DNA from 2 places in the Pseudomonas sp. NPDC089569 genome. Region 1 is predicted to be linked to the other one. Evidence: riboswitches for the same ligand, from Rfam matches in the RefSeq annotation. Region 1 holds a riboswitch; the other holds the start of a gene.
The links. Region 1 has a riboswitch for cobalamin ahead of cobO (cob(I)yrinic acid a,c-diamide adenosyltransferase). Riboswitches for the same ligand answer to the same signal wherever they lie in the genome.
Positions count from the first base shown of each region.

Region 2: linked by a shared signal. The riboswitch ahead of cobW (cobalamin biosynthesis protein CobW) and the one ahead of cobO (cob(I)yrinic acid a,c-diamide adenosyltransferase) in region 1 are both predicted to bind cobalamin.

Region 1 covers NZ_JBNNVQ010000053.1:17,407-32,626, forward strand. Annotated here, with positions in the region: gene ACQKP2_RS19720 (hypothetical protein) at 238-720, shown strand; gene ACQKP2_RS19725 (OmpP1/FadL family transporter) at 867-2,153, shown strand; gene ACQKP2_RS19730 (glutathione peroxidase) at 2,242-2,808, opposite strand; gene ACQKP2_RS19735 (hypothetical protein) at 2,895-3,017, opposite strand; gene ACQKP2_RS19740 (MFS transporter) at 3,014-4,222, opposite strand; gene ACQKP2_RS19745 (MarR family winged helix-turn-helix transcriptional regulator) at 4,275-4,679, opposite strand; gene ACQKP2_RS19750 (adenosylcobinamide-GDP ribazoletransferase) at 4,734-5,465, opposite strand; gene cobC (alpha-ribazole phosphatase family protein) at 5,467-6,042, opposite strand; gene cobT (nicotinate-nucleotide--dimethylbenzimidazole phosphoribosyltransferase) at 6,039-7,094, opposite strand; gene cobU (bifunctional adenosylcobinamide kinase/adenosylcobinamide-phosphate guanylyltransferase) at 7,091-7,612, opposite strand; gene ACQKP2_RS19770 (cobyric acid synthase) at 7,803-9,254, opposite strand; gene cobD (threonine-phosphate decarboxylase CobD) at 9,251-10,243, opposite strand; gene cbiB (adenosylcobinamide-phosphate synthase CbiB) at 10,236-11,144, opposite strand; gene bluB (5,6-dimethylbenzimidazole synthase) at 11,141-11,791, opposite strand; gene ACQKP2_RS19790 (cobyrinate a,c-diamide synthase) at 11,788-13,170, opposite strand; gene cobO (cob(I)yrinic acid a,c-diamide adenosyltransferase) at 13,181-13,792, opposite strand; cobalamin riboswitch at 13,873-14,102, opposite strand; gene ACQKP2_RS19800 (hypothetical protein) at 14,255-14,839, shown strand; gene ACQKP2_RS19805 (PQQ-dependent sugar dehydrogenase) at 14,908-15,220, shown strand, end outside.
Region 2 covers NZ_JBNNVQ010000103.1:3,363-18,582, forward strand. Annotated here, with positions in the region: gene ACQKP2_RS26675 (fatty acid cis/trans isomerase) at 1-523, shown strand, start outside; gene nfuA (Fe-S biogenesis protein NfuA) at 722-1,306, shown strand; gene cobM (precorrin-4 C(11)-methyltransferase) at 1,453-2,199, opposite strand; gene ACQKP2_RS26690 (cobalamin biosynthesis protein) at 2,283-2,696, opposite strand; gene ACQKP2_RS26695 (CbtA family protein) at 2,693-3,406, opposite strand; gene ACQKP2_RS26700 (CbtB domain-containing protein) at 3,418-3,612, opposite strand; cobalamin riboswitch at 3,735-3,960, opposite strand; cobalamin riboswitch at 4,137-4,348, shown strand; gene cobW (cobalamin biosynthesis protein CobW) at 4,447-5,514, shown strand; gene cobN (cobaltochelatase subunit CobN) at 5,518-9,360, shown strand; gene ACQKP2_RS26715 (ATP-binding protein) at 9,511-10,518, shown strand; gene ACQKP2_RS26720 (vWA domain-containing protein) at 10,500-11,183, shown strand; gene ACQKP2_RS26725 (NADH:flavin oxidoreductase/NADH oxidase family protein) at 11,320-12,546, opposite strand; gene ACQKP2_RS26730 (MerR family transcriptional regulator) at 12,624-13,028, shown strand; gene ACQKP2_RS26735 (NADPH-dependent FMN reductase) at 13,071-13,667, opposite strand; gene ACQKP2_RS26740 (sterol desaturase family protein) at 13,664-14,518, opposite strand; gene ACQKP2_RS26745 (AraC family transcriptional regulator ligand-binding domain-containing protein) at 14,587-15,220, shown strand, end outside.

The sequences.
Region 1 (15,220 bases):
AATCGGCGGGGCTTTTTATTGCCTGAAATTTCCCGTTTCCTGCCTGCCAGCTAAGCACCAACCGATATAACGGTTATAACTGGACGTTGGAAATATTTTAAAAACAGACCTTTACGCAGCGAATATGACACTACACTTCAACTCAAGCGGTCTTATCCGCTTCCGGCGTGCCTGAGTTTATCCACCGCTGCCAAGGCCATTCAGGCATCGCCGCCCATTTAATGTTTCGAGGGTTTTATGGGTATCGCTGCCAGCGAACTGTGCCGCTATGTCATCCGTCCGACGCTGATCTACCTGGGACGCCATAGCGCAACCGCCGAGGCCCTGCTGCTGGGTATCGCCGCCAGCCAGTCGGCCCTTGGTTCCGCCCTCCACGACCGCCGTGGACACGGCCTCTACCGCATCGCCGAACCCCGCCATCAGGCACTCTGGGATCACTATCTGGCGCTTGATCCCGAGCGGGCCAGCCTGGTCCGCGGCCTGGCCAGCCAACATGCCTTTCTCAGCGGCCCGCACCTGGAATTGACTGTGAACCTGCGTTACGCCACGGCCATCGCCTGGCTGCTGGTCGAAGAACAGAATACCCCGCTCCCCGAAGCAGATGACCTGCTGGGTATGGCCCGCATCTGGCGCCAGACCTTCCAGCCCCAGGGACGCCTGAGAGACTTCACCTACGCCTGGCAAACCTGTGTTTCACCGCTGAATCAGGTTGCCTGCTGACCCCTCCTGGATCCAAAGATCGCAAAATAGTCGCGAATCTGGTCGGATTGTCCTACAAAACCGCTCTAAATCAAGCGATACAGCCTATGGCGCCGGGACGAAAATGTTGGTAATTTTCGCCCCGGTGATCACCAGGAGTTCTAATAATGAAAAAAGTAATGCTCAAAACGACCATTAGTCTCGCCGTTGCCATGGCATCCACCCAACTCTTCGCAAGTGGCTTTGCCCTCAACGAACAAAGCATCAGCGGGATGGGGACAGGTTTTGCCGGGCGATCTTCTTCTGCCGATGATGCAAGCACAGTAGTTGGCAACCCTGCCGGTATGGCCCGCCTCAAAGGCCAGCAAATCACTGGCGGTATCGCCGCGATCGACGCATCGACCGATATCAAAGATGCCAGTGGCCGTTCAAGCGGAACCAACAAAGGCGACATGGTTCCATTCACCACTGTCCCGATGGGTTTCTATACCAACAAGCTCAACGATGAATGGGCTGTTGGTTTCGGTGTCTACGCTCCGTTCGGGCTGATCACCAACTACGAAAATGGCTTCCAGGGCCGCGCTTTTGGCAGCAAGAGTGAAGTCAAGGTCGTCACTTTTCAGCCAACCGTCAGCTACGCGTTCAACGATAAGGTATCGATCGGTTTTGGCCCGACCTTCAACCGGATTTCCGGCGAGCTGCAATCGGACATTGCTCTCCCTATCCGCGGGACTGGCGACAACAATATCAAGATCAAGGGCGACGATACGGCCCTGGGCTGGACCGCAGGCGTCCTGGTGCAAGCCACCGACACCACTCGCGTGGGCCTGACCTATCACTCCAAAGTCAACTACAAGCTCGACGGCCACACCGAGGTGACTGCCGGTGGTGGCGTGCCACCTCAGGTACTCAAAACCAACCGTTACGATGCCTCGTTGAAGATCGAAACCCCTGAGTCCTACGACCTTTCCGTGACTCAAGATTTGAACGATGCCTGGAAGCTCTATGCCGGTGCTACCTGGACTCGCTGGAGCCGCCTGAAAGACATCACGGTCAACAACGAAGGCGTCACCGCAGCCAGCGGTGGTGCTCTCGCCCCACAAATCGTTGGAACCATCACCGAGCAACAGGACTGGCATGACACCTGGGCTTACGCCGTGGGTACTTCCTACCAGTTGAACAAGCAGTGGGTACTGCGTACCGGTCTGACCTTTGACCAGTCGCCTACCAACAACGCTGATCGTTCGCCACGCATTCCTACCGGCGACCGGACAATCTTCAGTGTGGGTGCAGGCTTCAACCCAACCGACGATTGGACCATTGATGTGGCTTACTCCTACCTCAAGGAAGAATCTGTCACAGTTAACCGCGCTAACGCCTTGGGCCAGTCCTACAACGCCAAGTACGAAAACAGTGCGAACGGTTTCGGCGTGGGTGCGACCTATCGCTTCTGATGATTCCCGGCGAGCCTGAATCACTCGCTACCCGAATCAAAAAAGCCCCGCTCTCTTCACAGAGGCGGGGCTTTTTAGTGAGTGTCGTTCAAGGGTTTGCAGCGAGCGGTGGTGAGGCCAGGGCCTTCTCCACAGCAGCGATGAAATCCGGATCATCGGGCTTGGTCAGACTGGAGAAATTGGCGATCACCTTGCCCTGGCGATCGACCACGTACTTGTAGAAATTCCACTTGGGCGCGCTGCTTTGCTCGGCAAGGACTTTGAACAGGTGTGTGGCATCGGCACCACGAACGCTCTGTGGCTCGGTCATGGTGAAGGTCACACCGTAATTGACGTAGCAGACCTTGGCCGTCTCGGCGCCGTCTTTGGACTCTTGCTTGAAGTCATTCGACGGTACGCCGATGACTTCCAGACCTTGATCCTTGAAACGCTGATTCAGCGCCTCGAGACTTTTGAATTGCGGAGCGAAGCCACAAAAGCTTGCGGTATTGACCACCACCAGCGGTTTGCCGGCGAAGCGCTGACACAGGTCGATGGATTCATTGGCGCGCAATTTGGGCAACGAGCCTTGCAGAAGCTCCGGACACTCTGCCGCTTGGGCCATTCCGGCAAACGCAACCAGTAACGCGGGAACTGCAAACCAGCGCATCGACATGTTGGTGCTTCCTTGTAGGCAATCGTCAACAACCGAAATTACTCGCCCTCACAGCCTGCAAGCAAGCGCCCTTGCAACTGTGCGCTCTAGCAGGCCCCCATGCCCAGCTGCATCAAGGCCAGCCCGCCCTGATGCCAGCCCCACCAGGCAAGTGCCAGCAGCAAGGCGCAAACAGTAACCAGAGTGATACGTGGCCAGAGACTGTTCATGTCGCACTCATTTGGCTTTGCAGGCGTGCCACGGGCCTCTCGCGCACCGGCCAGTTGAGGGCGGCGGCCATCAGGCTCAACAGAATCGCAACCTGCCAGATCAAGTCATAACTGCCGGTACGATCGTATACCACCCCACCCAGCCACCCGCCGAGGAACGAACCGAGCTGGTGGAAGAGGAACACGATCCCACCGAGCATGGACAGATTTCGTACACCAAACAAGGTCGCGACCGTACCGTTGGTCAAAGGCACCGTCGACAGCCACAGGAACCCCATGGCCATGCCGAACAGGTACGCGGACGTCGTGGTCACAGGCGCCCACAGGAACAATACAATCACCAATGCCCGCAGCAGGTACAGACCGGTGAGCAACCGCGGCTTGGACATACGCCCGCCCAGCCAGCCGGCCGTATAGGTGCCGAAGATGTTGAACAAGCCGATCAACGCCAGGACGGTTGTACCGACGGTTGCCGGCAAGTGTTGATCCACCAGGTACGCCGGCAAGTGCACACCAATGAAGACCACTTGAAAACCGCAGACAAAAAAGCCGAACGCCAGTAGCCAGAAACCGGAATGCGAGCAGGCCTCGCGCAGGGCTTCGGACAAGGTTTGCTCATGGCCGAGCACCGGCAGGGGCTTGTCCTTGAGCATGCTCACCAAAGGTACGATCAGGGCGATCAGCATCCCCAACGCCAGCAGCGCCGCCGACCAGCCGAGCCAACCGATCAACCCCAGCGTGCCGGGCAACATTGCAAACTGGCCGAATGAGCCGGCGGCACTGGCAATCCCCATGCCCATGCTGCGTTTTTCCGGCGGCACTGCCCGCCCGACCACGCCGAGAATCACCGAGAACGACGTACCGGACAGGCCGATGCCGATCAGCAGGCCAGCACTCAAGGACAGCGTCAGCGCCGAATTGGACAGCCCCATGCACACCAGGCCCAAGGCGTAGAGAACGCCACCGATCAGCACCACTTTCGCCGCGCCAAAACGGTCGGCCAGTGCTCCAGTGAAGGGTTGCGCCAGCCCCCAGATCAAATTCTGCAAGGCGATGGCAAATGCGAAGACCTCGCGCCCCCAACCGAATTCGGCACTCATCGGCGCCAGGAACAGGCCGAAGCCGTGCCGTACCCCTAGGGACAACGCAAGAATCAGGGCGCTGCCCAGCAAGACCCAACCGCACGTACGCCACATCGATGTCATTTTTGTTCTCCGATCGCGGGTATATACCCGCTTAAAATCGAACAAGCCCGCCTCAGGCCAGTTCGTCCAGCAACTTCAACAAGGTTTCACGCTTTTCGGCGCCCAGGCGATCAATCAATCGTTGTTGCGCCGCCTCCCAGGCCGGCAAGGCGGCTTTCAAGCGCTCGGCCCCCGCCTCGGTCAGCTGCACGATGCGATTGCGCATGTCCTCGCCTTCCACCAGCGTCACCAGGCCCTCGCCTTCCAGCACCCGCAAATTACGCCCCAGGGTGCTGCGATCCAGGCCCATGGCCTCGGCCAGGGTGGAAATGCTCGGTTGATCCAGTCGCTGCAGGTTACACAGTAAAGAATACTGCGCGACGTTGATCCCGAAGCCGTCGAGAGCGCCGTCGTAATGCCTGCTGACGCCACGAGCGGCGCGACGCAGATTGATACATAAGCATTGGGAGTCGAGCATGGTGCGTGTATATACCCGCGGTTGCGTTAAATCAAGTTACATGATGTGGGATGTTCAGAGAAACGCCAACCCCACCAGCACCGCAACTTCCAGCAGCTCCAGCAGCGCGCCTGCCGTATCACCGGTCGTTCCGCCCAGTCGTCGCAGCATCATCTGGCGCAGCCAGACAAACACCGGCACTGACAGCACGACGGCCACGATTCCGGGCACGCCGCCAAGCACGACACACACCACCGCGCCGACCATCAACACCCACTTCCCTGTCGATCGGGGCAAATGATCGGCCAGCGCCTGGCCCAAACCGCCAGGACGCACATAAGGCGTGGTCAGAAACAGCCCCAGCAACGCACAGCGCCCAAGCAGCGGCACAATGATCAATGCCATGGCCTGTTGCTGCTCGATCACCGCCAGCAGCGCAGTGAACTTCAGCAGCAACACCAGGGCCAGCGTGACCACCGCAATCGGCCCGCTGCGCGGGTCTTTCATGATGGTCAGGGTGCGCTCGCGGTCACCGAACCCGCCGAGCCAAGCGTCGGCGCTATCGGCCAGGCCATCGAGGTGCAACGCGCCGCTGAGCAACACCCAGACCGTCAGCAACAACGCGGCATGCAAAAACAGCGGCGCGCCCGCCAACAACCCGTTGAGCACCCACAGAATCACGCCGAACAAAAACCCGACCAGCGGATAAAACAGCAACGACCGCCCCAACTCCTCAGGCGTTGGCATGCCGGGCAAGCGAACGGGTAGGCTGCTGAGGAATTGCAGGGCGATCCAGAACGGCAACATGTCAGCGCACTTCCCTTAACAAACCACCGGCGTCGACCACCAGCGAGCACAGCGCCCCATGCCCCACCTCGACATTGAGCAATTGCTCACGGGGCAAGCCGCGTGCCTGAGCCAGCAACAAACGCATGACGCCACCATGGCTGATCAACAAAAGGCGTTCGCCTGCATACGCTGCCTGCAAACGCGCCACTGCCGCCAGCACCCGCCTGGAAAACGCCTCCACCGGCTCACCTTGAGGCGGCGTGAACGCATAGGGGTCGGCCCAGAACAACCCCAGCGCCTCGGCATCGGTCTCCATCAATGCCGCAGCACTTTGCCCTTCCCACTGGCCGAAATGCAGTTCCTGCAGGTCCCCATCCATTTCGACCGGCAGGTTCAATTGCGCGGCGAGCTCCCGCGCGAACAGCGCACAGCGCTGCAATGGCGAGCTGATCAAACGGTCCCAAGGCCCCTGCTCCACCACGGCTGCACGCATCTGCTGCCAACCCTTGTCCGTCAGCGCATCATCGAGACTGCCGCGCAAGCCGCCACCGATCTCGGTCTCGCCATGGCGCAGCAGATCCAGGCGCAAAGTCATGCCGGGCGGTCCGCCACTGCAGCTTCGGCGAAGGTCGCCATCTGCCCGTGCAGGTCACACGCCAAACGCAACAACGGCACAGCCAACGCCGCACCGCTGCCCTCGCCCAGACGCAGGCCGAGATCGAGCAACGGCTGTGCCTCCAGGGTTTCCAGTACATGCCGGTGCCCTGGTTCGGCGCCCCGATGGCCGAACAGCAGCCATTGCCGGCAGTCAGGATTCAGGCGCACCGCCACCAGCGCCGCGACGCTGCAAATGAAGCCATCGACCAGCACCGCGACACCTTCCTGGGCACAGGCCAGAAAGGCGCCAACCAGTGCCGCGATCTCAAAACCGCCAAGGTTGAACAGCGTCTGTAACGCATCGCCACGCTGAGCGCCATGCAAGGCCAGAGCGCGCTCAATGACGCGCGCCTTATGGCTGACACCCGCCGCATTCAACCCGGTACCCGGTCCGGTCAGGTGCTCCACCGGGCAGTCGAGCAAGGCACAGGCCAGCGCGCTGGCGGCCGTGGTGTTGCCGATGCCCATTTCGCCGCCGATGAACAACCGGGCGCCGGCCGCATTCGCCCGCAGTACGCTGTCGCGACCAGCCTGCAAGGCCTGCTCGCCCTGCGCCGGGGTCATCGCCGGTCCCTGCACGAAATTCGCCGTGCCCGGGCCGACGTTAAGGTGACGAACACCCGGCAGGTTCAACGAGGGCGTCACCGTTCCCAGGTCCACGACTTCAAGCTGCGCGCCGAGCTGGCGCGCCAGTACGCTGATCGCCGCGCCGCCATTGACGAAGTTGTGCAGCATCTGCCCGGTGACTTCCTGGGGGAATGCCGAAACGCCTTCGGCCACCACGCCATGATCACCGGCGAAAATCGCGATCCACAATTGCTCCAGACTCGGCTTGACCTGCCCCTGCAATCCCGCCAGCTGCACCGCCACCGACTCGAGCTGGCCAAGCGAGCCTGCCGGTTTGGTCAGTTGTTGCTGGCGCGCCTGCGCCTGCTCGACCACTTGCGTATCGACAGGCCGACACGGGTTCAACCACCAGGATGGATTCATAACGCGTCTCCTTTGAGAGTCAGGGGCAGGCCGGCAACGGTCAGGACGACTCGCTGACAACGCTCGGCCAGAGCTTGATGCAGCCAACCGGCTTCATCGACATAGCGGCGAGTCAATTCGCCCAGCGGCACGACACCCATTCCGGTCTCGTTGCTGACAAAAATGATTTCACCCGGCAATGCAGCCAGGCAGTCCAGCAGGGCATCGCGTTCGGCGCTCAGGCGCCCGGCGTCTTCGAGCATCAGCAGATTGGTCAGCCACAACGTCAGGCAATCCACCAGAAGACAATGATCGACACGGGCGTTTTCACGCAGCACGCGGGCCAGTTGCAACGGCTCTTCGATCAACGCCCATTCGGCCGGACGCCGGGCGCGGTGATGGGCAACCCGTTCGTTCATTTCACCGTCCAGAGGCTGGCTGGTGGCGATGTAGGTCACCGGTAACCGGCTGTCTGTCGCCAGTTTTTCAGCCAGGCGGCTTTTGCCGGAACGGGCGCCGCCGAGGATCAGTTGCAGCATGGTTCATTCCTTAACATCTTCATTCGGACGACGGGCCTCATCGCGGGCAAGCCTCGCTCCTACAGATCGCATGACCGGCCTCTTCGCGGGCGAGCCTCGCTCCTACGGACCACATGATCGGTCTATTCGCGGGCATTCCGCCGACCCCGTAGGAGCGAGGCTTGCCCGCGAAGGCGTCTTCAACATCAGCTCATATCCCGCAGAGTTCACGCAGCAATGACGTATCAAGGTGCTTCTCCACCAGATCCGCCAACCGCTCGATATCGCGCTCGCGCAAACCGTGGTAATCGACCGCCTGCACATCCGCCAAACCCGCCCAGCGCAATAGCGCACCGCACGCCTCGGGGGATTCGAACAGGCCATGCAGATAGGTGCCGAAAATCTGCCCGTCGGCACTTTGTGCGCCATCGCAACGACCGTCATCGAGTTGCACCGCGGCGTTTTCCAGCGCCGGTCCGGTGGTGACACCGGCATGGATTTCATAGCCGCTGACGTGCGCATCTTCCAGCGCCAGGCGCCCGCGTACATTGCGCAATTGCTTGTCGGCTTCGAGTTGAGTTTCAAACGCCAGCAACCCCAATCCGGCACTGGAGCCAGGTGCCCCTTCAAGGCCTAAAGGATCGTGCACCTGTTCTCCCAACATCTGCAGGCCACCGCAGATACCCAGCAGTTTTCCACCGTAACGCAGGTGCCGGGAAATCGCGGCCTCCCAACCGTTGGCTCGCAGGTACGCAAGGTCGCTGCGTACGCTTTTCGAGCCGGGCAGGATGATCAGGTCGGCGAAAGGAATCGCCTGGCCGGGACCGATAAATTGCAGGTTCACTTGCGGGTGCAGGCGCAGCGGATCGAAATCGGTGTGGTTACTGATACGCGGCAGCACCGGCACCACCACATTGAGCACCTGCTCGCACTTGTCGGCCTGACGCTGATCGATGCCGTCCTCGGCCTCCAGATGCAGGTCGGTCACATAGGGCAGCACGCCGATCACCGGTTTGCCGGTGCGTTGTTCCAACCAGTCCAGGCCCGGCTGCAGCAAGGCGATGTCACCGCGAAAACGATTGATGACAAAGCCCTTGACCCGCGCCTGTTCGCTCGGCGACAGCAATTCCAGGGTACCTACCAGGTGTGCGAAAACACCGCCACGATTGATATCGGCGATCAACACCACCGGACAATCCACGGCTTCGGCAAACCCCATGTTGGCAATGTCGCCCGCGCGCAGATTGATTTCGGCCGGCGAGCCCGCGCCTTCGACCATTACCACCTTATAGGCCGTGCTCAACCGCTGGTGAGAAGCCAGTACCGCCTGCATGGCGATGGCTTTGTAGTCGTGATAGGCCACAGCGTTCATCGTGGTCACGGCGCGACCATGAATGATGACCTGCGCCCCGGTGTCACTGTTGGGCTTGAGCAGCACCGGATTCATATCCGTGTGCGGCTCAAGGTACGCGGCCTGGGCCTGTACCGCTTGGGCGCGACCAATCTCGCCACCGTCGGCCGTCACCGCACTGTTGAGCGCCATGTTCTGCGGTTTGAACGGCACCACTGCGACGCCTTGACGCTTGAGCCAGCGGCAAAACGCCGTCACCAGCGTGCTTTTACCGGCATCCGATGTCGTCCCCTGCACCATCAATGTGGTCATGCGTTGTCCCTGACAAAATCTTCGAATGCACAAGTCAGGCGTGCCCAGTCCGCCTCCTCGGCGGGCAGGCCAAAACGCAGACTGCTGTTGTGGGCAAACAAGCGCAGCAGAATGCCGCGCCGGGCCATGAACTCGTGCAACGCTTCGGCGCGTTCGGTGATCAGCCACTGGAACAGGGCGCAACCACCCTGGGGTTTGAAGCCGTGATGCTCCAGCAGCGATGCCAACCGCAGGCTGGCCGCTTCAGCGCGCGCCCGTTGCCGCGCATGCCCTTCGATATCGCGCAGACAAGCCTGGCCAAGCACCCGCGTCGGGCCGCTGACCGCCCACGGCCCGACCTGTTCGGCCAGCAACTTGAGCAACTTGCGCTCAGCCAGGACAAACCCCAGGCGTACACCGGCCAGGCCGAAAAACTTGCCGAACGAACGCAGTACGATCAAGCCGACCTGATGGGCAAATGGCGCCACACTCAGGTGTGGCGTGTTGTCCATGAACGCCTCGTCCACCACCAGCCAGCCGCCGCGCTGGGCCAGTCGCGAGTGCCACTCGAGCAGGCGAGCGGGAGTCAGGCTCAGGCCCGTGGGATTGTTCGGATTGACCACTACCAGCACATCGAGGCTGTCGACAAAAAAATCGACTTCCTGCTCCAGCACCTCGCGCACGATGTAGCCATTGCGACGCCAGGCTTCGGCATGTTCGGCATAGCACGGCGACAGGACGCCGACCTTGCCCGCACGGCGCAAGCGCGGCAGCAGCTGGATGGCCATTTGCGAACCGGCCACCGGCAATGCCTGCAGAGTGCCGTAATAGTCGCAGGCGGCCTGTTCCAGACCGTCATCGGCTTCCGGCAGACGCGCCCACGCCCGCAGCGGGATATCCGGGACCGGGAACGGCCAGGGCGCCAAGCCTGTGGACAGGTCAAGCCAATCGGCTTCCTCGATGCCGTATTCGAGCGCCGCCTTGCGCAACCGCCCACCGTGCTCAAGCATAAAACTCAGCCCCCACGCAAAGAATCAGCAGCCACAACCATACCCCGCGCTGGACCAATTGCCAGCCACGATCAATGGAGTCGGCGTCCGCCGGCATGCCTTCGCCCAGTTGTGCGCGTGCATGCAGTTCACCGTGATAAATCGCCGGCCCGCCCAACTCGACACCCAACGCCCCCGCCCCTGCCGCCATCACCGGGCCGGCATTGGGGCTATCCCATTCGGGCCCCTGGCGGCGCCAGCACTTCAGGGCCAGGCGGGTTTTACCCAACAATGCGTAGGTCAATGCCACCAACCTCGCTGGAATGTAGTTGAGCACGTCGTCGATCCTGGCCGCTGCCCAGCCAAAACGCTCGAAACGTTCATTGCGATAGCCCCACATCGCATCCAGCGTGTTGCTCAAACGGTAGAGCACAACACCGGGTGCACCGGCCACGACAAACCAGAACAAGGCAGCGAATACCGCGTCACTGCCATTTTCCAACACCGACTCGGTAGCCGCGCGGGCGACCTGGGTAGCATCCAGTTCGCTGGTCTGACGGCTGACCAGATAACCCACTCGCCTGCGCGCCTCGTCCAGATCGTCACTGCGCAAGGCGCTTGCCACCGGTGCGACATGCTCACCCAGGCTACGCATGCCGAGGGCGCAATAGAGCGCGAGAATTTCGATGATCCAGCCAACATAAGGCGCCCAGGAAAACGCCGTGGCCAGCAAAGTCAGCGGCACCACCGCGATGAACCAGGCGGTAACCCCATGGCTGCGCCAGCCACGCCCACCGCCGTTGAAACGTTGTTCGATACGATCGGCAAAACGCCCGAACGCCACCAACGGATGCCAGCGCTTGGGTTCGCCCAGCAGCGCATCCAGCGCGACCGCGGCGACACTCAACAACGCCACACTCATGGACGCACTCCCCAAAAATTCTCGTATAACAGTTCACTGAGCGGACGCGCCTGCGCCCAACCTTCGAGTACCAGCATCGGCGCCGGATAAAATTCCTTGACCGGTCCCAGACACAAAATGGCCAACGGCTTGGCGCCAGGCGGTAGGCCCAGCAGGTCCGCCAGAGCTTGCGGCTCGAACAGCGAGACCCAGCCCATGCCCAACCCTTCGGCACGGGACGCCAGCCACAGATTCTGGATCGCGCAGGACAACGAGGCCATGTCCATTTCCGGCAATGTGCGGCGGCCGAAGATATGCCGCTCGCGGTCATCCATCAGCGCCGCCACCAGCACTTCGGCGCAGTCGTTGATGCCTTCGACCTTGAGCTGCATGAATTCGTCAGTGCGCTCGCCCAAGGCCTGGGCCGTGCGGATGCGTTCTTCCTCCACCAGCCCCTGGATCCTGCTGCGTAAACTTCGGTCGCTGATGCGAATGAAGCGCCAGGGCTGCATCAAACCGACGCTGGGTGCCTGATGCGCAGCTTCGAGCAGGCGCCGGAGCAGTTCAGGGTCGACGGAGCCTCCGCTGAAATGGCGCATGTCGCGGCGCTCGCCGATGGCTCGGTAGATGGCCGCGCGTTCGGCTTCGGAGAATGCGTTGTTCGTCATGGCCTCTTCGCTGGCAAGCCAGCTCCCACAGGGTTTAGGTGATCCTTTGTGGGAGCGAGCCTGCTCGCGAAGGCGGCCTCACGGTCCGGCGCGAACAACGCGGCAATCGCCGATGGATTGGACGGAAAGTAGAAGTGTACGTAGGAGGCCGTCATCCGCCCTTCTCGATACACCGCCTCCGCCCCGCGCCCGCCATTGGGACTCAGGCCACGGGCTATCGGCGTAAGCCCGGTGGTGGTCAGCGAGTGATGATAGGTGTGTCCACGCAGCGAACCTTCCGGCAGTTCTACCGCTTGCAAGGCCAGCGCGGCGAGACGCTTTTGCATCACTGCATCGCCACTGAGCAAGCCAACCAGCTCCGCTCGGGTGCCTTCGACATCGGTCAGCGAATCAAGCAGATACAGCATGCCGCCACATTCAGCCAGCAGCGGTTTGCCCGCCGCATGATGTGCGCGAATTGCGTTGAGCATCGAGGTATTTTGTGCCAGCGCCACATGGTGCAATTCCGGGTAACCACCCGGCAGGTACAGGCTGTCGGCTTCCGGCAAACGAACATCCCGGATCGGCGAGAAAAACCGTAGTTCGGCGCCCATCGCCCGCAGTAGATCCAGGCTCGCGCCATAGGTAAAGGCAAACGCCTCGTCCCGCGCCACGGCGATGCGCACGCCAGCCAGCAACGGTTCGGCCGCGATCATATCCGGTGCGCAGAACGCCACTGGCGGTGGCAGCGCGACTTCGCAACTGGCAGCGAGGGCATCCGCCGCCGCATCGAGACGTACATCGAGATCGTTCAACTCGCTGGCCTGCACCAGGCCCAGGTGTCGACTCGGCAACTCGATCCCGGTTTCCCGGGACAAGGCGCCGTACCAGCGCAGGCCTTCGGTCAGGCTGCCTTCGAGCAATTGCGCGTGTCGCAAGGTGCCGACGCGGTTGGCCAACACGCCGGCAAATGGCAGGTCAGGCTGATAGCGCGCCAGGCCCAGCGCCAATGCACCAAAGGTCTGGGCCATGGCCGTGCCGTCGATGACGCCGAGTACCGGTACGCCGAAGTGCCGTGCCAGGTCAGCGCTGGACGGGGTGCCGTCGAACAGTCCCATCACGCCTTCGATCAGGATCAGATCGGCTTCGCCGGCGGCTTCCCACAACAAGCGACGGCTTTCCTGCTCGCCGACCATCCACATGTCCAGTTGATATACCGGCGCACCGCTGGCGCGCTCGAGAATCATCGGGTCGAGAAAGTCGGGCCCACACTTGAACACGCGCACCTTTCGCCCCTGATTGCGATGCAACCGGGCCAGTGCTGCGGTGACGGTGGTCTTGCCCTGGCCTGAGGCCGGCGCGGCGATCAATACCGCCGGACATTGACGGCTGCTGGTCATACAGTGGCGCTCACAGTTCAACGCCTTTTTGTGCCTTGATACCCGCCTGGAAGGCATGTTTGATCATGCCCATCTCAGTGACGGTGTCGGCCACTTCGATCATTTCCGGCTTGGCGCCGCGCCCGGTCACCACCACATGCTGCATCGGCGGGCGCGCCTGCAGATCGCTGAGCACTTGGTCGAGGTCGAGGTAGCCGTGCTTGAGGGCGATGTTCAATTCATCCAGCACCACCAGACCAATGGACGGATCGCGCAGCAGTTCGCGGGACACCGCCCAGGCGGCTTCGGCGGCGGCGATATCGCGCTGGCGATCCTGGGTTTCCCAGGTGAAGCCCTCGCCCATCACGTGAAAGCGAACCTGCTCGGGGAAGCGTCGAAAAAACAGCTCCTCGCCGGTACTGTTGCGCCCCTTGATGAACTGCACCACGCCACATTGCATGCCATGGCCCATGGACCGGGCAAGCATGCCGAACGCCGAACTGCTCTTGCCCTTGCCGTTACCGGTGAGCACCAGCAGCAAGCCGCATTCGTTCGGGGAATTGGCGATGCGTTCGTCGATCACGGCTTTTTTGCGCTGCATGCGCGCCAGGTGTCGTTCGTCACGATCAGGGGTATCAGTCATGGGAGCTCTCCGTTGAGGCTGGATAACGGCGGGCGGGCACAGGAACAGACGGCAAGAAGCCTGGCATCGCCCACCGTGATGCCGCTTGAATGGATCAGGCCGGTCTCCGGGCTCATGAGCGGCGCTGGCCTGACTGCGCGCCTTCCCATGTCAGCCGACACAGTGGCTCATTGCGCAGCCCACTCTCATTTACCGTTGCGGGGGCAGCGCCGGAATTGCAGGCCTTCGTGCATTGAAGCGACCGCTCACCGGCTTCCCTGTTTCACTCTGTCGACCGAAGCCACAGAGCACCTGAAACAAGCCGCGAAGGTTAGAGGGTTGGGGGGGGGAGCGTCAATTGAAGACAGGGTGAGCCAGCGAATAACCACCACCGATCAATTAAATGACGTCAATCTTGTGCCACACTCACAGCAGTGATATCAAAGAGCCACAACTCACAACACAAAAACAAGGGTGAGCCACATGCAAGGCATGATCATCAGCAATCCGAAGCTGGAATTCCTGCGCCCGCTGCTGGAGCGCTGGTTCGACTGCATCGATCGATACAACACCGTGCGCGGTGACAACGAGACACCCTACTGGCTCGATGAAAAAGCCAACCTCGGTCTGCTCTCGGCCGCCGCATGGATGGCCGAGATGGTCACCCTGCAACAATCGCCCACACGCAAACAAATCGAAGAAGGCGAGCGCAACGCTCGCGCCGACCTGTTCATCGCCACCCCCGAAACACGTGCCTGGCTGCAGGCCACCCAGCGCTGGCCACGGGTCAACAACCTGAACCTGACGCAGCCCCTGCACGACATCACCAGCGACGCCAGGCGCATTAGTTATGCCAGCGACCTGAAACTCGGCTGCCTGTTTGTCGCACCTCATAAAGCACAGCAGGGTGCGACGCCGGAAGAGCTTCAGGACATGGTCGACGACCTGCAAAAGGAGCATACCTGCGCCGTGGCCTGGTATTTCCCCTATGCCTACCGCAAGTTGCACACCGAGGCAGGCCATTACCATCCCGGCATCGCCCTGCTGATCAAGGAGGCACGCGGCTGAAGCGTTGAACCATCCGCAGCCCGGACTTCTCTATCAATAGATCAAGGCCCCCATAGGGAAGATCCGCCATGCGCATGCTCCAACTCGCTGTAGCCCTGGCACTCACTGGAGGGCTCGCCGCCTGCGGCGAGACTTCCACCCTGCAAGTCTCCGACGGCACCGGCCCGTCACCCACACTGCCGGAACCGAACAAAACGCTGATCCCGACGGTGAACATCGCACCGGCCGTCGGCTGGCCCGACGGCGCAAAACCCGTAGCAGCCGCCGGCACTCAAGTGGCCGCATTTGCCGAAGGACTCGACCATCCGCGCTGGCTCTATGTACTGCCCAACGGCGATGTGCTGGTCGCCGAAACCAATGCCCCGCCCAAACCCGAAGACG
Region 2 (15,220 bases), on a different contig from region 1:
TCCGATCAATCGCTGTGATGGCGCCTATTGTTCAAGGCCGAACATCGCCCTGGACTTGCAGAATGCCGAGCAGGCCCTGAGTCGACTCACGTCGCGCCCGGCGGCGGGACTCAAGGTCATCGATCAACTGCCGGAAGCGACCATGCTGCGTATTGAAACGGCGGGTGGCCAGCGTGTGGTGTACAGCCTGCTGCGCAACCGCGCACACAGCAACGTGGCGTTTTTGCTGGGCGAGTCCCTGCGTTATCAGCCGGGGCTGGACACGCTCACCATTTACCCTGGGGTGCTGAGCAGTTATCCGAATTTCATGTTCAATATTCCTGCAGCACAAGTCCCGGCGTTCGTGGATGCGATGGAAGGTGCCTTGGATGCCGATGCGTTCGAGAAAATCGTCGAGCGTTGGGGTATTCGCCGCAGTCACCCGCAGTTCTGGCAGTACTTTCATGATCTGAGTCGCTACATCCACGATACCGATCCTGTGGAAGAGGGCGTACTGGACATGAACCGCTACGAAAACCTGTGAAAATCGCCGATCCCCCGTAGGAGCGTGGCTTGCCCGCGAGCCAGGCACCGCGGTGCATCTGCACACCGCGTCAGCGTTCTTCGCCGGCAAGCCTGGCTCCTACAGGTGCGATCGATGAATCTTTCTTGACAAAAATACTGGGACTTTGTGCGCGGCGATGATTGGCGTAAACTGCGCCCAAGCCTGCGAGGAGTTTCCATGACCGCTATTACCATCACCGACGCCGCCCACGATTATCTGGCTGATCTGCTCTCCAAGCAGAACACCCCGGGCATTGGCATCCGCATCTTTATCACCCAGCCTGGCACCCAGTATGCCGAGACTTGCATTGCCTACTGCAAGCCAGGTGAAGAAAAGCCCGAAGACACCGCGCTGGGGCTCAAAAGCTTCACCGCCTACATCGATTCGTTCAGCGAAGCGTTCCTGGACGATGCGGTTGTCGACTACGCCACCGATCGCATGGGCGGCCAACTGACCATCAAGGCGCCAAACGCCAAAGTCCCGATGGTCAACGCCGACAGCCCGATCAACGAGCGCATCAACTATTACCTGCAAACCGAGATCAATCCGGGGCTGGCCAGCCACGGCGGTCAGGTCAGCCTGATCGATGTAGTCGAAGACGGGATCGCCGTTCTGCAGTTCGGTGGCGGATGCCAGGGCTGCGGCCAGGCGGACGTCACGTTGAAGGAAGGCATCGAACGCACCTTGCTCGAGCGCATCCCGGAGCTCAAGGGTGTACGTGACGTGACCGACCACACGCAGAAAGAAAACGCCTACTACTAAGGTGTTCGCTGCGAACTGAAAAAACGGCGCCCCGTGAGCGCCGTTTTTTTGTGTCTGAGTTTCACAGGCGCCTTCGCGAGCAGGCTCGCTCCCACAGTGGGTCTGTAGCGTTCGCTATGTGGGAGCGAGCCTGCTCGCGAAGGGCCCTATGGCCTGTAGAGGTGTGCATGCCCTGCGCGATAAAGCGACGAATCGCTGAATTGATCGCTGCCCAGCACTCGCCCGACCAGAATCAAAGCCGTGCGCCGAAACCCTTTGGCGGCCACCTTGCCGGCAATATCCTCCAGCGTTCCCACAACCCAATCCTGATCCGGCCAGGTCGCGCGATGAATCACCGCAATAGGACAATCCGCGCCATAGTGCGGCAGCAATTCGGCGAGGATTTTTTCCAGGTGATTGACCCCCAGGTGAATCGCCATGGTCGCTCCATGTTGCGCCAGGCTGCCCAGCTCTTCACCGGGGGGCATTGCGGTTTTGTCGGCGTAGCGGGTGAGAATGACGCTCTGTGACACATCCGGCAACGTCAGTTCTGTCCCCAGCAGCGCGGCGCAGGCGGCGGTCGCGGTCACACCGGGAATGATTTCGAACGTGATACCCAGTTCGCGCAGGTAACGAATCTGTTCGCCGATGGCGCCATACAGGCTCGGATCGCCAGAGTGCACGCGTGCCACGTCCTGCCCCTTGGCATGGGCGGTCTTGATCAGTTCGATGATCTGTTCCAGGTGCAGCTCGGCGCTGTTGACCACCTGTTCGGCGCAATGGCCTTCCAGCACGGCGGCCGGTACCAGCGAGCCGGCATAGATGATCACCGGACAGCTGCGAATCAGCCGCTGGCCCTTGACGGTGATCAGGTCGGGATCGCCGGGACCTGCGCCAATGAAGTAGACGGTCATCGTCGGTTCCTGTTGCAAAGAAGTGGCGGGCAAGGCTTCAGATGAAGATTGCTCATGATCGAATGCGCCAATTATCGGGGATTTTACGCAGCACCCGCCAATGCCAGCGTGGCCTGGGCATATTTTTGTCGCGGGATCAGCAGTTTCGCCGGTGCATCGGCCAATTGTTCGGCCAGGGCCAGCGCAGCGCTCTCGGCTACGCCATAGCAACCGGTGCGCTCGAAGGCGATCTCTGAACGGTGACTGAGTTGCGATTGATACGCGGCCAATTGCTCGCTGCTGAAATACCTCATCGGCAAGCCGAGTTGCTCGGCCAGTTCGGCCAGGGCGGGTTCGTCGCGCTTGAGGTCGATGCTGGCCAACGCCTTGATCTCATGCAGGGCAATCCGGTGTGCCTGCAATGCCTGATCCAGCAGTGCCCTTAAGGTGGCGACGGGGCAGCCGCGCTGGCAGCCAAGGCCGACCACCAGGGTCGGCGCTGTGCCGGCATCCGTCATGCGTGGTATTGGCCATCGCCTTTGCGGCGGAACAGCCAGGCGCTGATCAGGCCCAGGGCCAGCCAGAACGCTACATTGGTCAGTTGCGAAGCGATTTTGAACTGGGCTTCCAGTGCTTCGGGGGCGAGCATCGAGTGCACTTCCGGTTGAGGCGCGCCGATGACATGGGGAACGGCAATGATGGCTGCGCCGAGCGCTTTCATCAGCCAGTGGCGGCTGAATACGATCAGGGCGATACCGACAGCCGTTGAAGCGGCCGTGCCGATCCACCAGATTTGTCGTTGCGCCAGATCGGCGGCAGCGGTGCCCGGCAATTCAGGCGGCAGGCCGAGGGTCGGCGCCAAAACGAAAGTCGCATAGCCGGCCAGGCCCCAGAGCAGACCCTGAGACGTTTTGGTTGGCGCACGCAGGGTGTAGAGACCGGCAAGCATCAGGGCGAAACCGACAGCGACCACCAGGTTGCCGCCCGTGGTGGACAGCACGCGCTGCCAACCGTCTTCTGGCTCCCAGGCTTCAGCGTCATGGCTATGAGCGGCAACAGCGCCTTCGCCGTGGGCGTGCTCGTGAACTTCAGCAGCGGCCGGTTCGGCCTTTTCGTAGGTCTCGGCCTGCAGAATCAGTGGCGAAACCCACAAGCTCTGCAGCAGGGTCAGCAGCAGGGCGGCCAACAGGCCGGTGAAACCTGCGGTTTGCGCAATACGCTTGATCATGTCGGCAGGTCTCAATGGCACGGAAACGCGGAGCTGTGGCGGGTATCGTGAGCGGCGTTGTGCACCGCTTCAATGTGCGAGAAACCGGCGAAATAGACCAGGCAGGCGCCGAGGATCGATGCGCAAATGGCAGCGGTCAGGCGTTGGCTCAGGGTGGAGGTGTTGGCTGCGGTGCTGCTGTGGCCGGTGCTGCTGATAATCGACATGGCGTTTCCCTCTGTTGTGTCAGCGGGGAATCGAAGGCGCATGCACAGACTGCGCCCGACCGGGCACGCAGAACGTCAAACAGCGCCCGCCCACCGCGGGTTTGTCATTGAGTGATTCAATTGCTCACTTTGTATTGCGGGCCGGTCTCCGGGCTCGCGAGGGGCAAGGGCTTTCGCCGTCGCCTGCAAGCATCACCTTCCCATGCCGCATCGGCACAGTGGATCTGACGCTTCGCTCGCTTACCGTTGCGGGGGCAGCACCGGACTGACATGGCTCTTGAGTAAAGCACATGATTCACCGGTTTCCCGTTTCACCCTGTGAAGGGCACCCGTAACAAGATGCGTAGGAGAGCATGGGCGAGGGCCGGGCGTCAATTGGCAAACGTTCTCAACTGTCGACCAGGGTGAATTTGTTCGCGGGCAAGCCTCGCTCCTACAGGTACATGCAATCCGTAGGAGCGAGGCTTGCCCGCGAAGGCGTCATGAAGGGCACCACAAGACATTGACCCGCCCCAATACGATGCGTAGCCTTGCGCTTTCGAGGTTCTTCGGCGTTTGTCGAAGCTAAGAAGGGAACGCGGTCGATGCCGCGGCTGCCCCCGCAACTGTGAACGGTTCAGTTTCTGCCATGCCACTGCATGCGCCAGCCATGGCGCGAGCGGGAAGGCGCAGTAACCGCCAGTCCGATGACTGGCCAGCCGTCAGCCAGGAGACCTGCCTCGAACAGATTCTCACTACAACCGGGCGGGGTGATCCGGTGGCGAACGCTTGCGGCACGTGTGTGCGTGGCCGCTTCTCGTCCCGCATGCCCGCCAACTTGCCAAGGGACACCCGATGAAAACACTGGCCAAACTCCCCGTCACCATCGTTACCGGCTTCCTCGGCTCGGGCAAAACCACCTTGCTGCGGCACATGCTCGACAACGCCCAGGGCCGCCGCATCGCGGTGATTGTCAACGAGTTCGGCGAGTTGGGCATCGACGGTGAAATCCTCAAGCAATGCGCCATCGGGTGCACCGAAGAAGAAGCCAGCGGCCGTGTTTATGAACTGGCCAACGGCTGCCTGTGCTGCACCGTTCAGGAGGAGTTCTTCCCGGTCATGCGCGAGCTGGTCGCCCGCCGTGGCGATCTTGATCACATTCTCATCGAAACCTCGGGCCTGGCGCTGCCCAAGCCGTTGGTACAAGCCTTCCAGTGGCCGGAAATCCGCAGTGCCTGCACCGTTGACGCCGTGATCACCGTGGTCGACAGCCCGGCGGTGGCCGCCGGTACGTTCGCCGCGTTCCCGGATCAGGTCGACGCCCAGCGCAAGCTCGATCCGAACCTGGACCACGAATCGCCGTTGCACGAATTGTTCGCTGACCAGTTGTCCAGCGCCGATCTGGTGATTCTCAACAAGGCCGATTTGATCAATCCGGAAGATCTGGCCCGTGTTCGCCTGGAAGTCGCCGAGGAATTGCCGCCGGCGGTGAAAGTCATTGAGGCCAGCAACGGTCGCCTGCCGCTGGACGTGCTGATCGGCCTTGGTGCCGGTTCCGAAGAGCACATTGACGGTCGCCACAGCCATCACGACCACCACCACGAAGGTGACGATCATGATGACCACGACCACGACGCCTTCGATTCCATTTCCATCGAGCTGCCGCAAGCCGACGAAAGCCTGCTGATGGATGCGCTGACGCAACTGGTGGTTCAGCACGGCATCCTGCGGGTCAAGGGGTTCGCCGCCGTTCCGAACAAACCGATGCGTCTGCTGATCCAGGGCGTGGGCACGCGTTTCGACAAGCACTTCGACCGCCAGTGGGGCGCCGATGAAGCGCGCACCACGCGGCTGGTACTGATCGGTCAGGCACTGGATGCAGCGTTGCTAGAAGCACAATTGCGCGCCGCGCTCAGCGTGTAAGCCATGCACCTGCTCAGGACCCAGCCCGGCGGTTTCGTGTCGGACGACAACATTGCCGACCTTGGCCAGACCCCCGCTGAGCTGGTGATCCTGTGCAGCGGCGACTCCAGCCTGGCGCTGCTCGCCGAAGCGGCGCAGCAGTTGCCCGACGACTACCCCAGCGTTCGGCTGGCCAATCCGATGCAGGTGCAGAACCACGCATCGGTCGATCTGTACGTCGAAGACGTGCTGCGACACGCCAAAGTCATTCTGATTTCCCTGCACGGCGGTATCGCTTATTGGCGATATGGCGTCGAGCGTCTGGTGGCATTGTCACAGCAGGGCGTAGAGCTGATTCTGGTGCCGGGCGATGACCGTCCGGACCCGGAACTCAGCGACCTGAGCACCGTTGCCGTGCCAGACCGCGAGCGGCTCTGGCACTTCTTGCGCCAGGGCGGCATGGCCAATGCACTCGACCTGTTTCGCTGCCTGGCCACCCGTTGGCTTGGGCGTGACTATGCCTGGTCGGAACCGCAGACCCTGCCGCGCACGGCGATTTATCACCCGCACAAGAGCACCGCGACCTTGCAGGATTGGCAAGCCGACTGGCAGGCCGATCAACCCGTGGCGGCGGTGTTGTTCTACCGCTCGCATTTGCAGGCGGCGAACACCGGATTCATCGATGTGTTTTGCCAGCGATTGCAACGCGCGGAGCTTAACCCGCTGCCGATTGCGCTGGCCAGCCTGAAAGAGCCAGGTTGCCTGTCGGTCATCGAGGATTGGCTCGATGAAGTCGAAGCAGGGGTCATTCTCAACACCACCGGATTCGCTCAGTCGAGCCCGGAGGCCCCGCACCTGCGACCGTTTCGCCGAGACATTCCGGTGATTCAGGCGATCTGCGCCCAGGACAACGAACCGGGCTGGCGCGCCAGCGAACAGGGGTTGGGACCGCGTGATCTGGCAATGCACATCGCCTTGCCTGAACTGGACGGACGCATCATCAGCCGGCCCATCAGCTTCAAGGATCTGGCGTGGCGCAGCGAGCGCAGCGAATGCGATGTGGTCTGCTACCGGCCGCAACCTGAACGCATGGATTTCGTGGCCGAACTGGCGCGTCGCTGGACCGATCTGGCGCGATTGCCCAACCTTGAAAAACGCGTGGCGCTGATTCTTGCCAACTACCCGACCCGCGATGGACGCATCGGCAATGGTGTCGGCCTCGACACGCCGGCGGCGGCCCTGAACATCCTGCGGGCGTTGCAGGCTGAAGGTTACCCCTTGCCGGCCGATCTGCCGGACAGCGGCACGGCACTGATCCGGCAATTGCTGGGCGGTGTCAGCAACGATCTCGACACCCTCGACCAGCGCCCGTGCCAGCAAAGCCTGGCCATGGACGATTACCTGACGATGTTCAACAGGCTGCCCGAGGCCAATCGCCAGGCGGTCCTGGAGCGCTGGGGCGCGCCCGAACGCGACCCGATGCACCGCAGCGGGCGGATGATGATCGCCGGGGTCCGTTTCGGCCTGACCTTCGTCGGCATTCAACCGGCGCGCGGCTATCAGGTGGACCCGAGCGCGGTGTACCACGACCCGGACCTGGTGCCGCCCCACGGTTACCTCGCGTTCTATTTCTGGTTGCGCAATACCTATGGCGCCCACGCGGTGATCCATGTCGGCAAGCACGGCAACCTGGAATGGCTGCCGGGCAAGGGCGTCGGGATGTCCGAAAACTGCTGGCCGGATGCGTTGCTGGGGCCATTGCCGAACATCTATCCATTCATCGTCAACGACCCGGGCGAGGGCGCGCAGGCCAAGCGCCGTACCCAGGCGGTGATCATCGACCACTTGATGCCGCCGCTGACCCGCGCCGAGACCTACGGTCCGTTGCGCAATCTGGAGCTGTTGGCCGACGAATACTACGAAGCGCAACTGCTCGATCCGCGCCGCGCCCGTGAGTTGCAACGCGACATTCTGCAACTGGTGCGCGACACGCATATCGACCGCGAACTGCAGCTGGAAGGGGCACTCGACGGCGAAGCCGATGCGGCGATCTGGCTGCCGCGCCTGGACACCTACCTGTGCGATTTGAAAGAGTCGCAGATCCGCGATGGCCTGCACGTGTTCGGCGAATCACCCGCCGGCCGCCTGCGCATCGATACCTTGCTCGCCTTGCTGCGCATTCCCAGGGGAGACGGTCGCGGTGCGCATTCGAGTGTGCTGCGCGCATTGGCCAAGGCGTTCGAGCTGGGTTTCGATCCGCTGGATTGCGCGTTGGCCGAACCCTGGACCGGGCCTCGGCCAGAAGCATTGTTGTCGATCAGCGATGAGCCCTGGCGGACCACGGGCGACACCCGCGAACGTCTTGAGCTGTTCGCTGCACAACTGATTTCTCAAGTATTGAATGCCCCCTGTGGGAGCGAGCCTGCTCGCGATGGAGTGTCAGCCACATCGATGTTTACTGACAGTCCATCGCGAGCGTGCTCGCTCCTACAGGGGGCGGATTGGGTTGAAGTGGACGCCATCATGGACGGCTTGCGCGAAGTGGTCGCGCCACGCCTGGATGCCTGCGGACCGGCGGAAATGCGTGGATTGCTCGATGCCCTGAGCGGTCGTTTCGTCCCGGCCGGCCCCAGCGGCGCCCCCAGTCGCGGGCGCCTGGATGTACTGCCCACCGGACGCAACTTCTACTCGGTGGACGTGCGCAACCTGCCGACCACCACCGCGTGGCGCATTGGTTTCCAGTCGGCCAACCTGATTCTTGAGCGCCACTTGCAGGATCACGGCGATCATTTGCGCCAGCTCGGCCTGTCGGTATGGGGTACGGCGACCATGCGCACCGGTGGCGACGACATTGCGCAGGCCATGGCACTGATGGGGGTGCGTCCGGTCTGGGCCACGGGCAGCCAACGGGTCGATGACTTTGAAATCCTGCCATTGAGCCTGCTCGACCGGCCAAGGGTGGACGTGACCTTGCGTGTCTCGGGATTCTTCCGCGATGCCTTCGCCAACCTGATCCGCCTGTTCGACGCTGCCGTGCAGGCGGTCGCCGCGCTGGACGAGCCGGACGATCTCAACCCGCTGGCGGCCAGGGTGCGGGAAGAGCGGGAGGCGTTGCTGCAATCGGGCCTTGATGAAGAGGCCGCACGGCGTCAGGCCGGTTGGCGTATTTTCGGCGCCAAGCCAGGCGCCTATGGTGCCGGCGTGCAGGGGGCTATCGACGGTCGCCTGTGGCAGACCCGCGAGGACCTGGCCGAGGTTTACCTGAACTGGGGCGGCTATGCTTACGGCGGCGCCGATGAGGGCACCGCGGCTCGCGAACAGTTCGCCCGGCGACTGAGTAAAGTGCAAGCGGTGCTGCAAAACCAGGACAATCGCGAGCACGACTTGCTCGATTCCAATGATTATTACCAGTTCCAGGGCGGCATGCTCGCCGCCGTGGAAAGCCTCAGTGGCGAAGCAGCGGCCAGTTATCACGGTGACCACAGTCAGCCGGATCTGCCGAAGATCCGCACCCTGAAAGAGGAACTGAACCGGGTCATTCGCTCCCGCGCGGCCAACCCGAAGTGGCTCGATGGGGTCAAGCGGCACGGCTATAAGGGTGCCTTCGAAATGGCCGCGACGGTCGACAACCTGTTTGCGTTCGATGCCACCACGCAGTTGATCGACGATCACCAATACGCGCTGCTGGCCGATGCCTATTTGCTGGATCCCGACACCCGGGATTTCGTGCGCGAGCATAACCCCCATGCCTTGCGCGACATGACCGAGCGGATGCTCGAGGCGCAACAACGGGGTCTGTGGAAAGAGCCGGGCGAATATCGCGAGGCGCTGGAAAATCTGTTGCTGGATATAGAAGAAGACAGCTAATGCTGTCCCTCCTGTAGGAGCGAGGCTTGCCCGCGAAGAGGCCATCACGCTCAACACAAATGTTGACTGACAGACCGTTATCGCGAGCAGGCTCGCTCCCACAGGAGTGAAGGTGTTTGTGAAATTACCGACCATGACCGAGATTGAACAATGAACGACACCCCGCATTTCCCGCTTTCGGCCGTGGTCGGCGCCGACGATTTGAAACTGGCGCTGTACCTGACCGCCATCGACCCGAAGATCGGCGGGGTGCTGATCGAAGGTCCGCGGGGCATGGCCAAGTCGACCCTGGCCCGCGGCCTGGCGGACTTACTCGCCGATGGCCCGTTCGTGACCTTGCCCCTGGGGGCCACGGAAGAGCGTCTGGTCGGCACCCTCGACCTGGACGCGGCCCTGAGTGAAGGGCGGGCGCAATTCTCCCCCGGCGTGCTGGCCAAAGCGGATGGCGGCGTGCTCTATGTCGATGAAGTCAATCTGCTGCCGGATCATCTGGTCGACCTGCTGCTCGACGTCGCTGCCAGCGGGACCAACCTGGTGGAGCGTGATGGCATTTCCCATCGGCATTCGGCGAAGTTCGTGCTGATCGGCACCATGAACCCGGAAGAGGGCGAACTGCGCCCGCAATTGCTCGATCGCTTTGGCCTGAACGTCGCACTCAGCGGCCAGATGGCGCCGGCCGAGCGTGGTCAGATCATCCGTCGACGCCTGGATTTCGACAGCGACCCGCAGGGCTTTTGCGCCGAGTGGGAGAGCCGGCAACAAGCGCTGCGCGAACGTTGCCAGCGGGCGCGCACGAACCTGGCGAGCATTGCCCTGGACGATACCGCGCTGGCGCAGATCACCGAGCGTTGCTTTGCCGCCGGCGTCGATGGCTTGCGCGCTGATTTGGTCTGGCTGCGCGCGGCAAGGGCCCACGCGGCCTGGCGTGCAGCGAGTGCCATCGCCGCTGAAGATATCGACGCGGTGGCCGAGTTTGCCTTGCGCCATCGTCGTCGCGACGATTCAGCCGCGCCCCCCCGACAATCCCGTGCGTCACAACCGCCTGTCAGTCAGAACGCCAGCCCCAGCGAAGGCCAGGGGCAGTGGGGGGAGTTACCCGCTCAGGCGCTGCCCACGGGTGCACGACGTGAAGTACCGAGCTGGCCAAAAAAGCCCTAGGCATTCGCCCTCGTTCCGACGCGGGGGCGAATGCCAGACCCCGTGCCGGACGACTGGATCATGGCAAGCAGGGCAAGCGCCAGGCCGCCCGCGACGGTTCGGTCAACTGGTCGGGCACGCTACTCAAGGGACGGCCACGTCGGCGCGAAGACCTGCTGTTTCACTTGCGCACACGTTCACTCCATGAACTCTGGCTGGTCATTGTGGACGCCTCGGCATCGACCCGCCGCCATCAGGCGTTGAGTGATGCCAAAGGGCTGCTGGCGCAACTGTTCGACGACGCCTACCGCCAGCGCGCGCGCCTGGCCTTGCTCACGGCCAGCGGTGCCGTGCCGAAGTGGCAGGTACAGGGGCTGAAGGCGTCCAGTGGCTTGCGCCACTGGCTCGAAGGGCTCGGTGCGGGCGGCGGGACACCGTTGCTGGCGGCGCTGGAGGAGGCCGGGCGCTGGTTGGCCGCGCGGCAAAAAAGCTTGCCGGCGGAGCAGCAACGGTTGTTGCTGGTCACCGATGGCCGCCTGAAAGACTGGCCGGCGCTGCCAGCGCTCGAATGTCCGGGGCTGCTGATCGACATCGAGCGTGGACCGATTCGGCTGGGGCGCGGCAGGGCGCTGGCGATGCAGTTGCAGTCGGAGTATCGGCATATCGATGAGCTGGTTCCGGGCTGAGCCGTAATGCTGTTCAGTTAAGGAAGTTGTAGGCGCGAGCATGCTCCGGGCGGTGTTTCGACGATGAACCTGAGAGCGACGCGCGGTGTCTGGTTTCCAGCGTTATCGTTGACGACCATCGCGAGCGCGCTCGCTCCTACAGAGAATCCATGGCTTGCCGGTACTGGCGAGTACGCCGGGCGATGAACAGTCGATCCAGTATCAACGCCCATACTGCCGACACCTCGGGCCGGGTCTTGCGTCCACGACTCAAGCGATGCAGTTGGAACTTGACGACCGCCATGCTCGCCAGTGCCGCCAGCGGCTTGCGCTTCCAGCGAATCGGCGGCAGTTGCGGATGGCTGTTGCGGCCCTGGCGCCAATGCTTGACCAGCTGCGGCTCGACGGCCAGCGCAGTGCCGATCCCGGCCATGTCGATGCCGCTGTCGAGTACCTGTTCAACGATTGCCAGGCGCCGGATCCCGCCTGTGACCATGACCGGCATGCACGCCACACGGGCCAGTTCACCGGCCATCTCCAGAAAATAGGCTTCGCGCTCCAGTGTCCGGCCGTCACGGGCCTCACCTTGCATAGCGGGTGCTTCGTAGCTGCCGCCGGACAGTTCGAGCAGGTCGATGGGGTACTCGTTGAGCCACTCAATCACCTGCCGGGCATCGTTGTCATCGAAGCCGCCGCGCTGAAAGTCCGCCGAATTGAGCTTTACCGACACACAAAACCGCGGCGACACCGCTTCGCGCACGGCGGCGACCACCGCCAGCAGCAGGCGGGCGCGGTTTTCCAGCGAACCGCCCCATTGGTCGTTTCGGCGATTGGTCAATGGCGAAAGAAACTGGCTGATCAGGTATCCATGCGCGGCATGAATCTGTACCCCGGTGAACCCGGCCTTTTCCGCCAGCGCCGCACTGCGGGCAAAACGCTGGATCACCGCTTGGATGTCGGCTTCGCTCATGGGTGTCGGCTCGGCGAACATCTTTGAAAACGATCCCAGTTCCAGCGCCACAGCGGAGGGCGCCAAGGCTTGCTGGCCCAGATTGGCCATGGTCTGGCGGCCCGGATGATTGAGTTGCATCCAGAATTGCGCGCCGCCGGCACGACCGATGGCGGCCCATCGGCGGAAACGTTCCAGGTGGCGTTCATCTTCGAGCACCACGCCACCGGGGCCGGTCATCGCACGGCGGTCGATCATCACGTTACCGGTCAACAACAACCCGGCATCGCCTTCGGCCCAGGCCCGGTACAAATGGAACAAGGCATCATCGGGCGCCTGATCGGCGTCGGCGAGGTTTTCCTCCATCGCCGCTTTGGCGATGCGGTTACCGATGGTCTGGCCGTTGGGCAAGTTCAGTATCTGGAAGGGCGACATGCTTGACTCCTCACTTGTGATGAGCAGAGGCTAAGCTTAAAGTTAACTTTAATGTCAAGCAGGTAAACGAGGCATCGATGAAGATTGGTGAATTGGCGCAATTGAGCGGATTGAGCGCATCGCGTATCCGTTTCTACGAGGCGCAGGGCCTGATCCGTCAGGTGGAGCGCCAGGCCAACGGCTACCGCCGCTATCCGTCGCAGGTATTGCAAACCCTGCAAATCATTCAATGTGCCCAGCAGGCCGGGTTCAGTCTCGAGGAGCTCAAGCAACTACTGCCGGACTCGGTGACAGGCGCCTACAAGCACGATGAACTGATGCTCGGCCTGCAACGCAAGATCGAGCAGATCGAAGCGATGCAACAGCATCTGGCCCAGAGCAAGGCGCACTTGCTGGAGTTGATCGAAAACATTCAGGCCAAGCCCGAAGGCATGGCTTGCGATGCCAATGCCGAACGGGTGCTTGCGTCACTCAAGCCGTAGCGGACGGCTCAAGCCTTCACGAGACCTGAGCAGTCCTCCACGTTACATGCCGTTGGCGAACTCCGGATCGTCGATGCTGATTCGAGCGTTCATATTGGCCAGTGCCCTGGCATATTCGGCCAGTACGGTGAGCGACCAGTCGGCTCGACGACGGATGCGCAGGTCTTCGGCGCCGGCACTTTGCGTGCTGTTCATCACCGTTTCCACCTGTCGCACGATCAGTTGCTCGGGAAGGTAACAGATGCGGCAATTCTTGTAGCTTGAAGCACGCAGTTCCGACAGCGGGTAGGCCCCGCCCTGACCCGAGGAAATGCCCACCAGAAGGGCCGGTTTGTGGCCCAGTTCCCGGTAGCCGGCATGCACGAAAAAGTTCTTCAGTGCCGGGCAAGCCATGCCGTGCCATTCCGGTGTCAGCACCACCAGGGCATCGGCCTCGCGCAGCAGCGCGGCGTAGTCAGCCCAGATGCCGTGGTCATCGCTGGCCGGCCAGAGGGGTAAGGGCGCCAGACCCAGATCGATAATCCCTGGCGTCGTGCATAACTGCAGGGCCTGCAAGCGTTTGGCGAGGAAGGCGGCGACCTTGGCCGATTGGCTTTCGGCTTGGCTGGAGCCGGCGACGAGTACGATGTTCAGGCTCATTTGGACAGTTCCTCAGTGGCTTGATGTTGGTTGCGTGGTGGCCTGGTGCGCACCAGCGGCCAGAACAATTCCTCTTTCCAACAGACCGGACGCATGTCTTCGATGCCGTAGTGCTCCGGGCGGCGGCGGGTGATTTTTGCCGAGCCGAACAGCACATCCCAGAAGAACAGCAGGTTGCCGAAATTGCCCTTGTAATTCGTCACGCCATCGTCGGCATTCAACCCGTGATGTGCCGAATGGGTGGCAGGGGTCGAAATGATTCGCTCCACCAGCCACATCAGCGGACGCAGTGCCGGGATGCGGTAAAGTTTTTCATCCCAGGGCACGCTGCTGTGGGCGGAGAAAATCACCAGCATCTTGACTATCAGGTAGCCGAAATACACGTGCGCCAGCCCCATGTAGATCAAGGCTCCGCAGAACCACAGGCCGGGCATCAACAGGTAATAGAAACTGTTGTTGCGGTAGACGATGCGGATGCTCATGTAGGCCGCCGAATGATGGGCCCGATGCAGCGAGTAAAGGAACGGCACCTTGTGGCTGAGGCGATGCCACCAGTACTGGGTCATGTCGTCGAGCACCAGAAACAGGCCGAGGCCGAGCATCCAGTGCAGGTCGGCCAGGCTGTTCTTCCATTGCGGTACGAAGTGCTGCATCGCACTGGTGCTGAGGAAGGTCACCAGCGGCAGGGTGACAGCCATCAGCAGGCCTGAGCCGATGATCTCGATGATCGCGTCGCGACGGCTGCCGCGGGGCTGGGAGAAACGGGCGCAGGCAATTTCCAGGAGTATGAAACCCATCAGGATGGCGGCAATGATAGGAATCGGGCTGTCGTTTATTGTTGTTGTATTCATGGCACTCTCTGTCTGGGGCCGATAAGGTCGATGCCGCTCAATAAGAAACCAGGAGTGCTTCCCACGATATGCGCGAAATGGACAGAATCACCCGAGAACCGGCCAAACCTTCACCCGAACGATTTCACCGTGGTCCACTGGGCCGGGTATTGGAGCGTTACCTGCACAGTCGTACGGTGCAGGTGCGCAGCGACTACAGCATCGTTGCGCTGGATCAGCTCTGGGCCAGGGCTGCCGCTCACGATCCGGCGATCGGTCTGCACCTGTTCTCGCATTTCAGCCGCCAGGACCGGCACGTCCTGGCCCATGCCTGCCTGTACAGCGCCAATGTCATCGAGGCCGTCCGCTTCTGGGCGCGCTACGCGCAGCTGGCGTCGGATATGGACAGGATCGTATTGGTCGAAGAGCACAATGACCTCGGTGTGGAGCTTCGCATCGACGCTCCCGCCAGCCTGGCGCGCTATGTGGTCGAGCATTACTGCGTGATGTCGCTCAGTGTGCTCAACGAAGGAACGCCGGTGCGTGTGCTGCCGCAGCGTGCGTGCTTTGCTCATTCCAGGCCGGACTACGTTGACGAGTACCGCCAGTGGTTCGGGGACGATGTGCAGTTCGACTGTGCTTACAATCGCCTGTATTTCAGCCGGGCCAACCTGCAAGTGCCACTGCACACCCAGCATGCCGGCATGGTGGAGGTATTGCGCC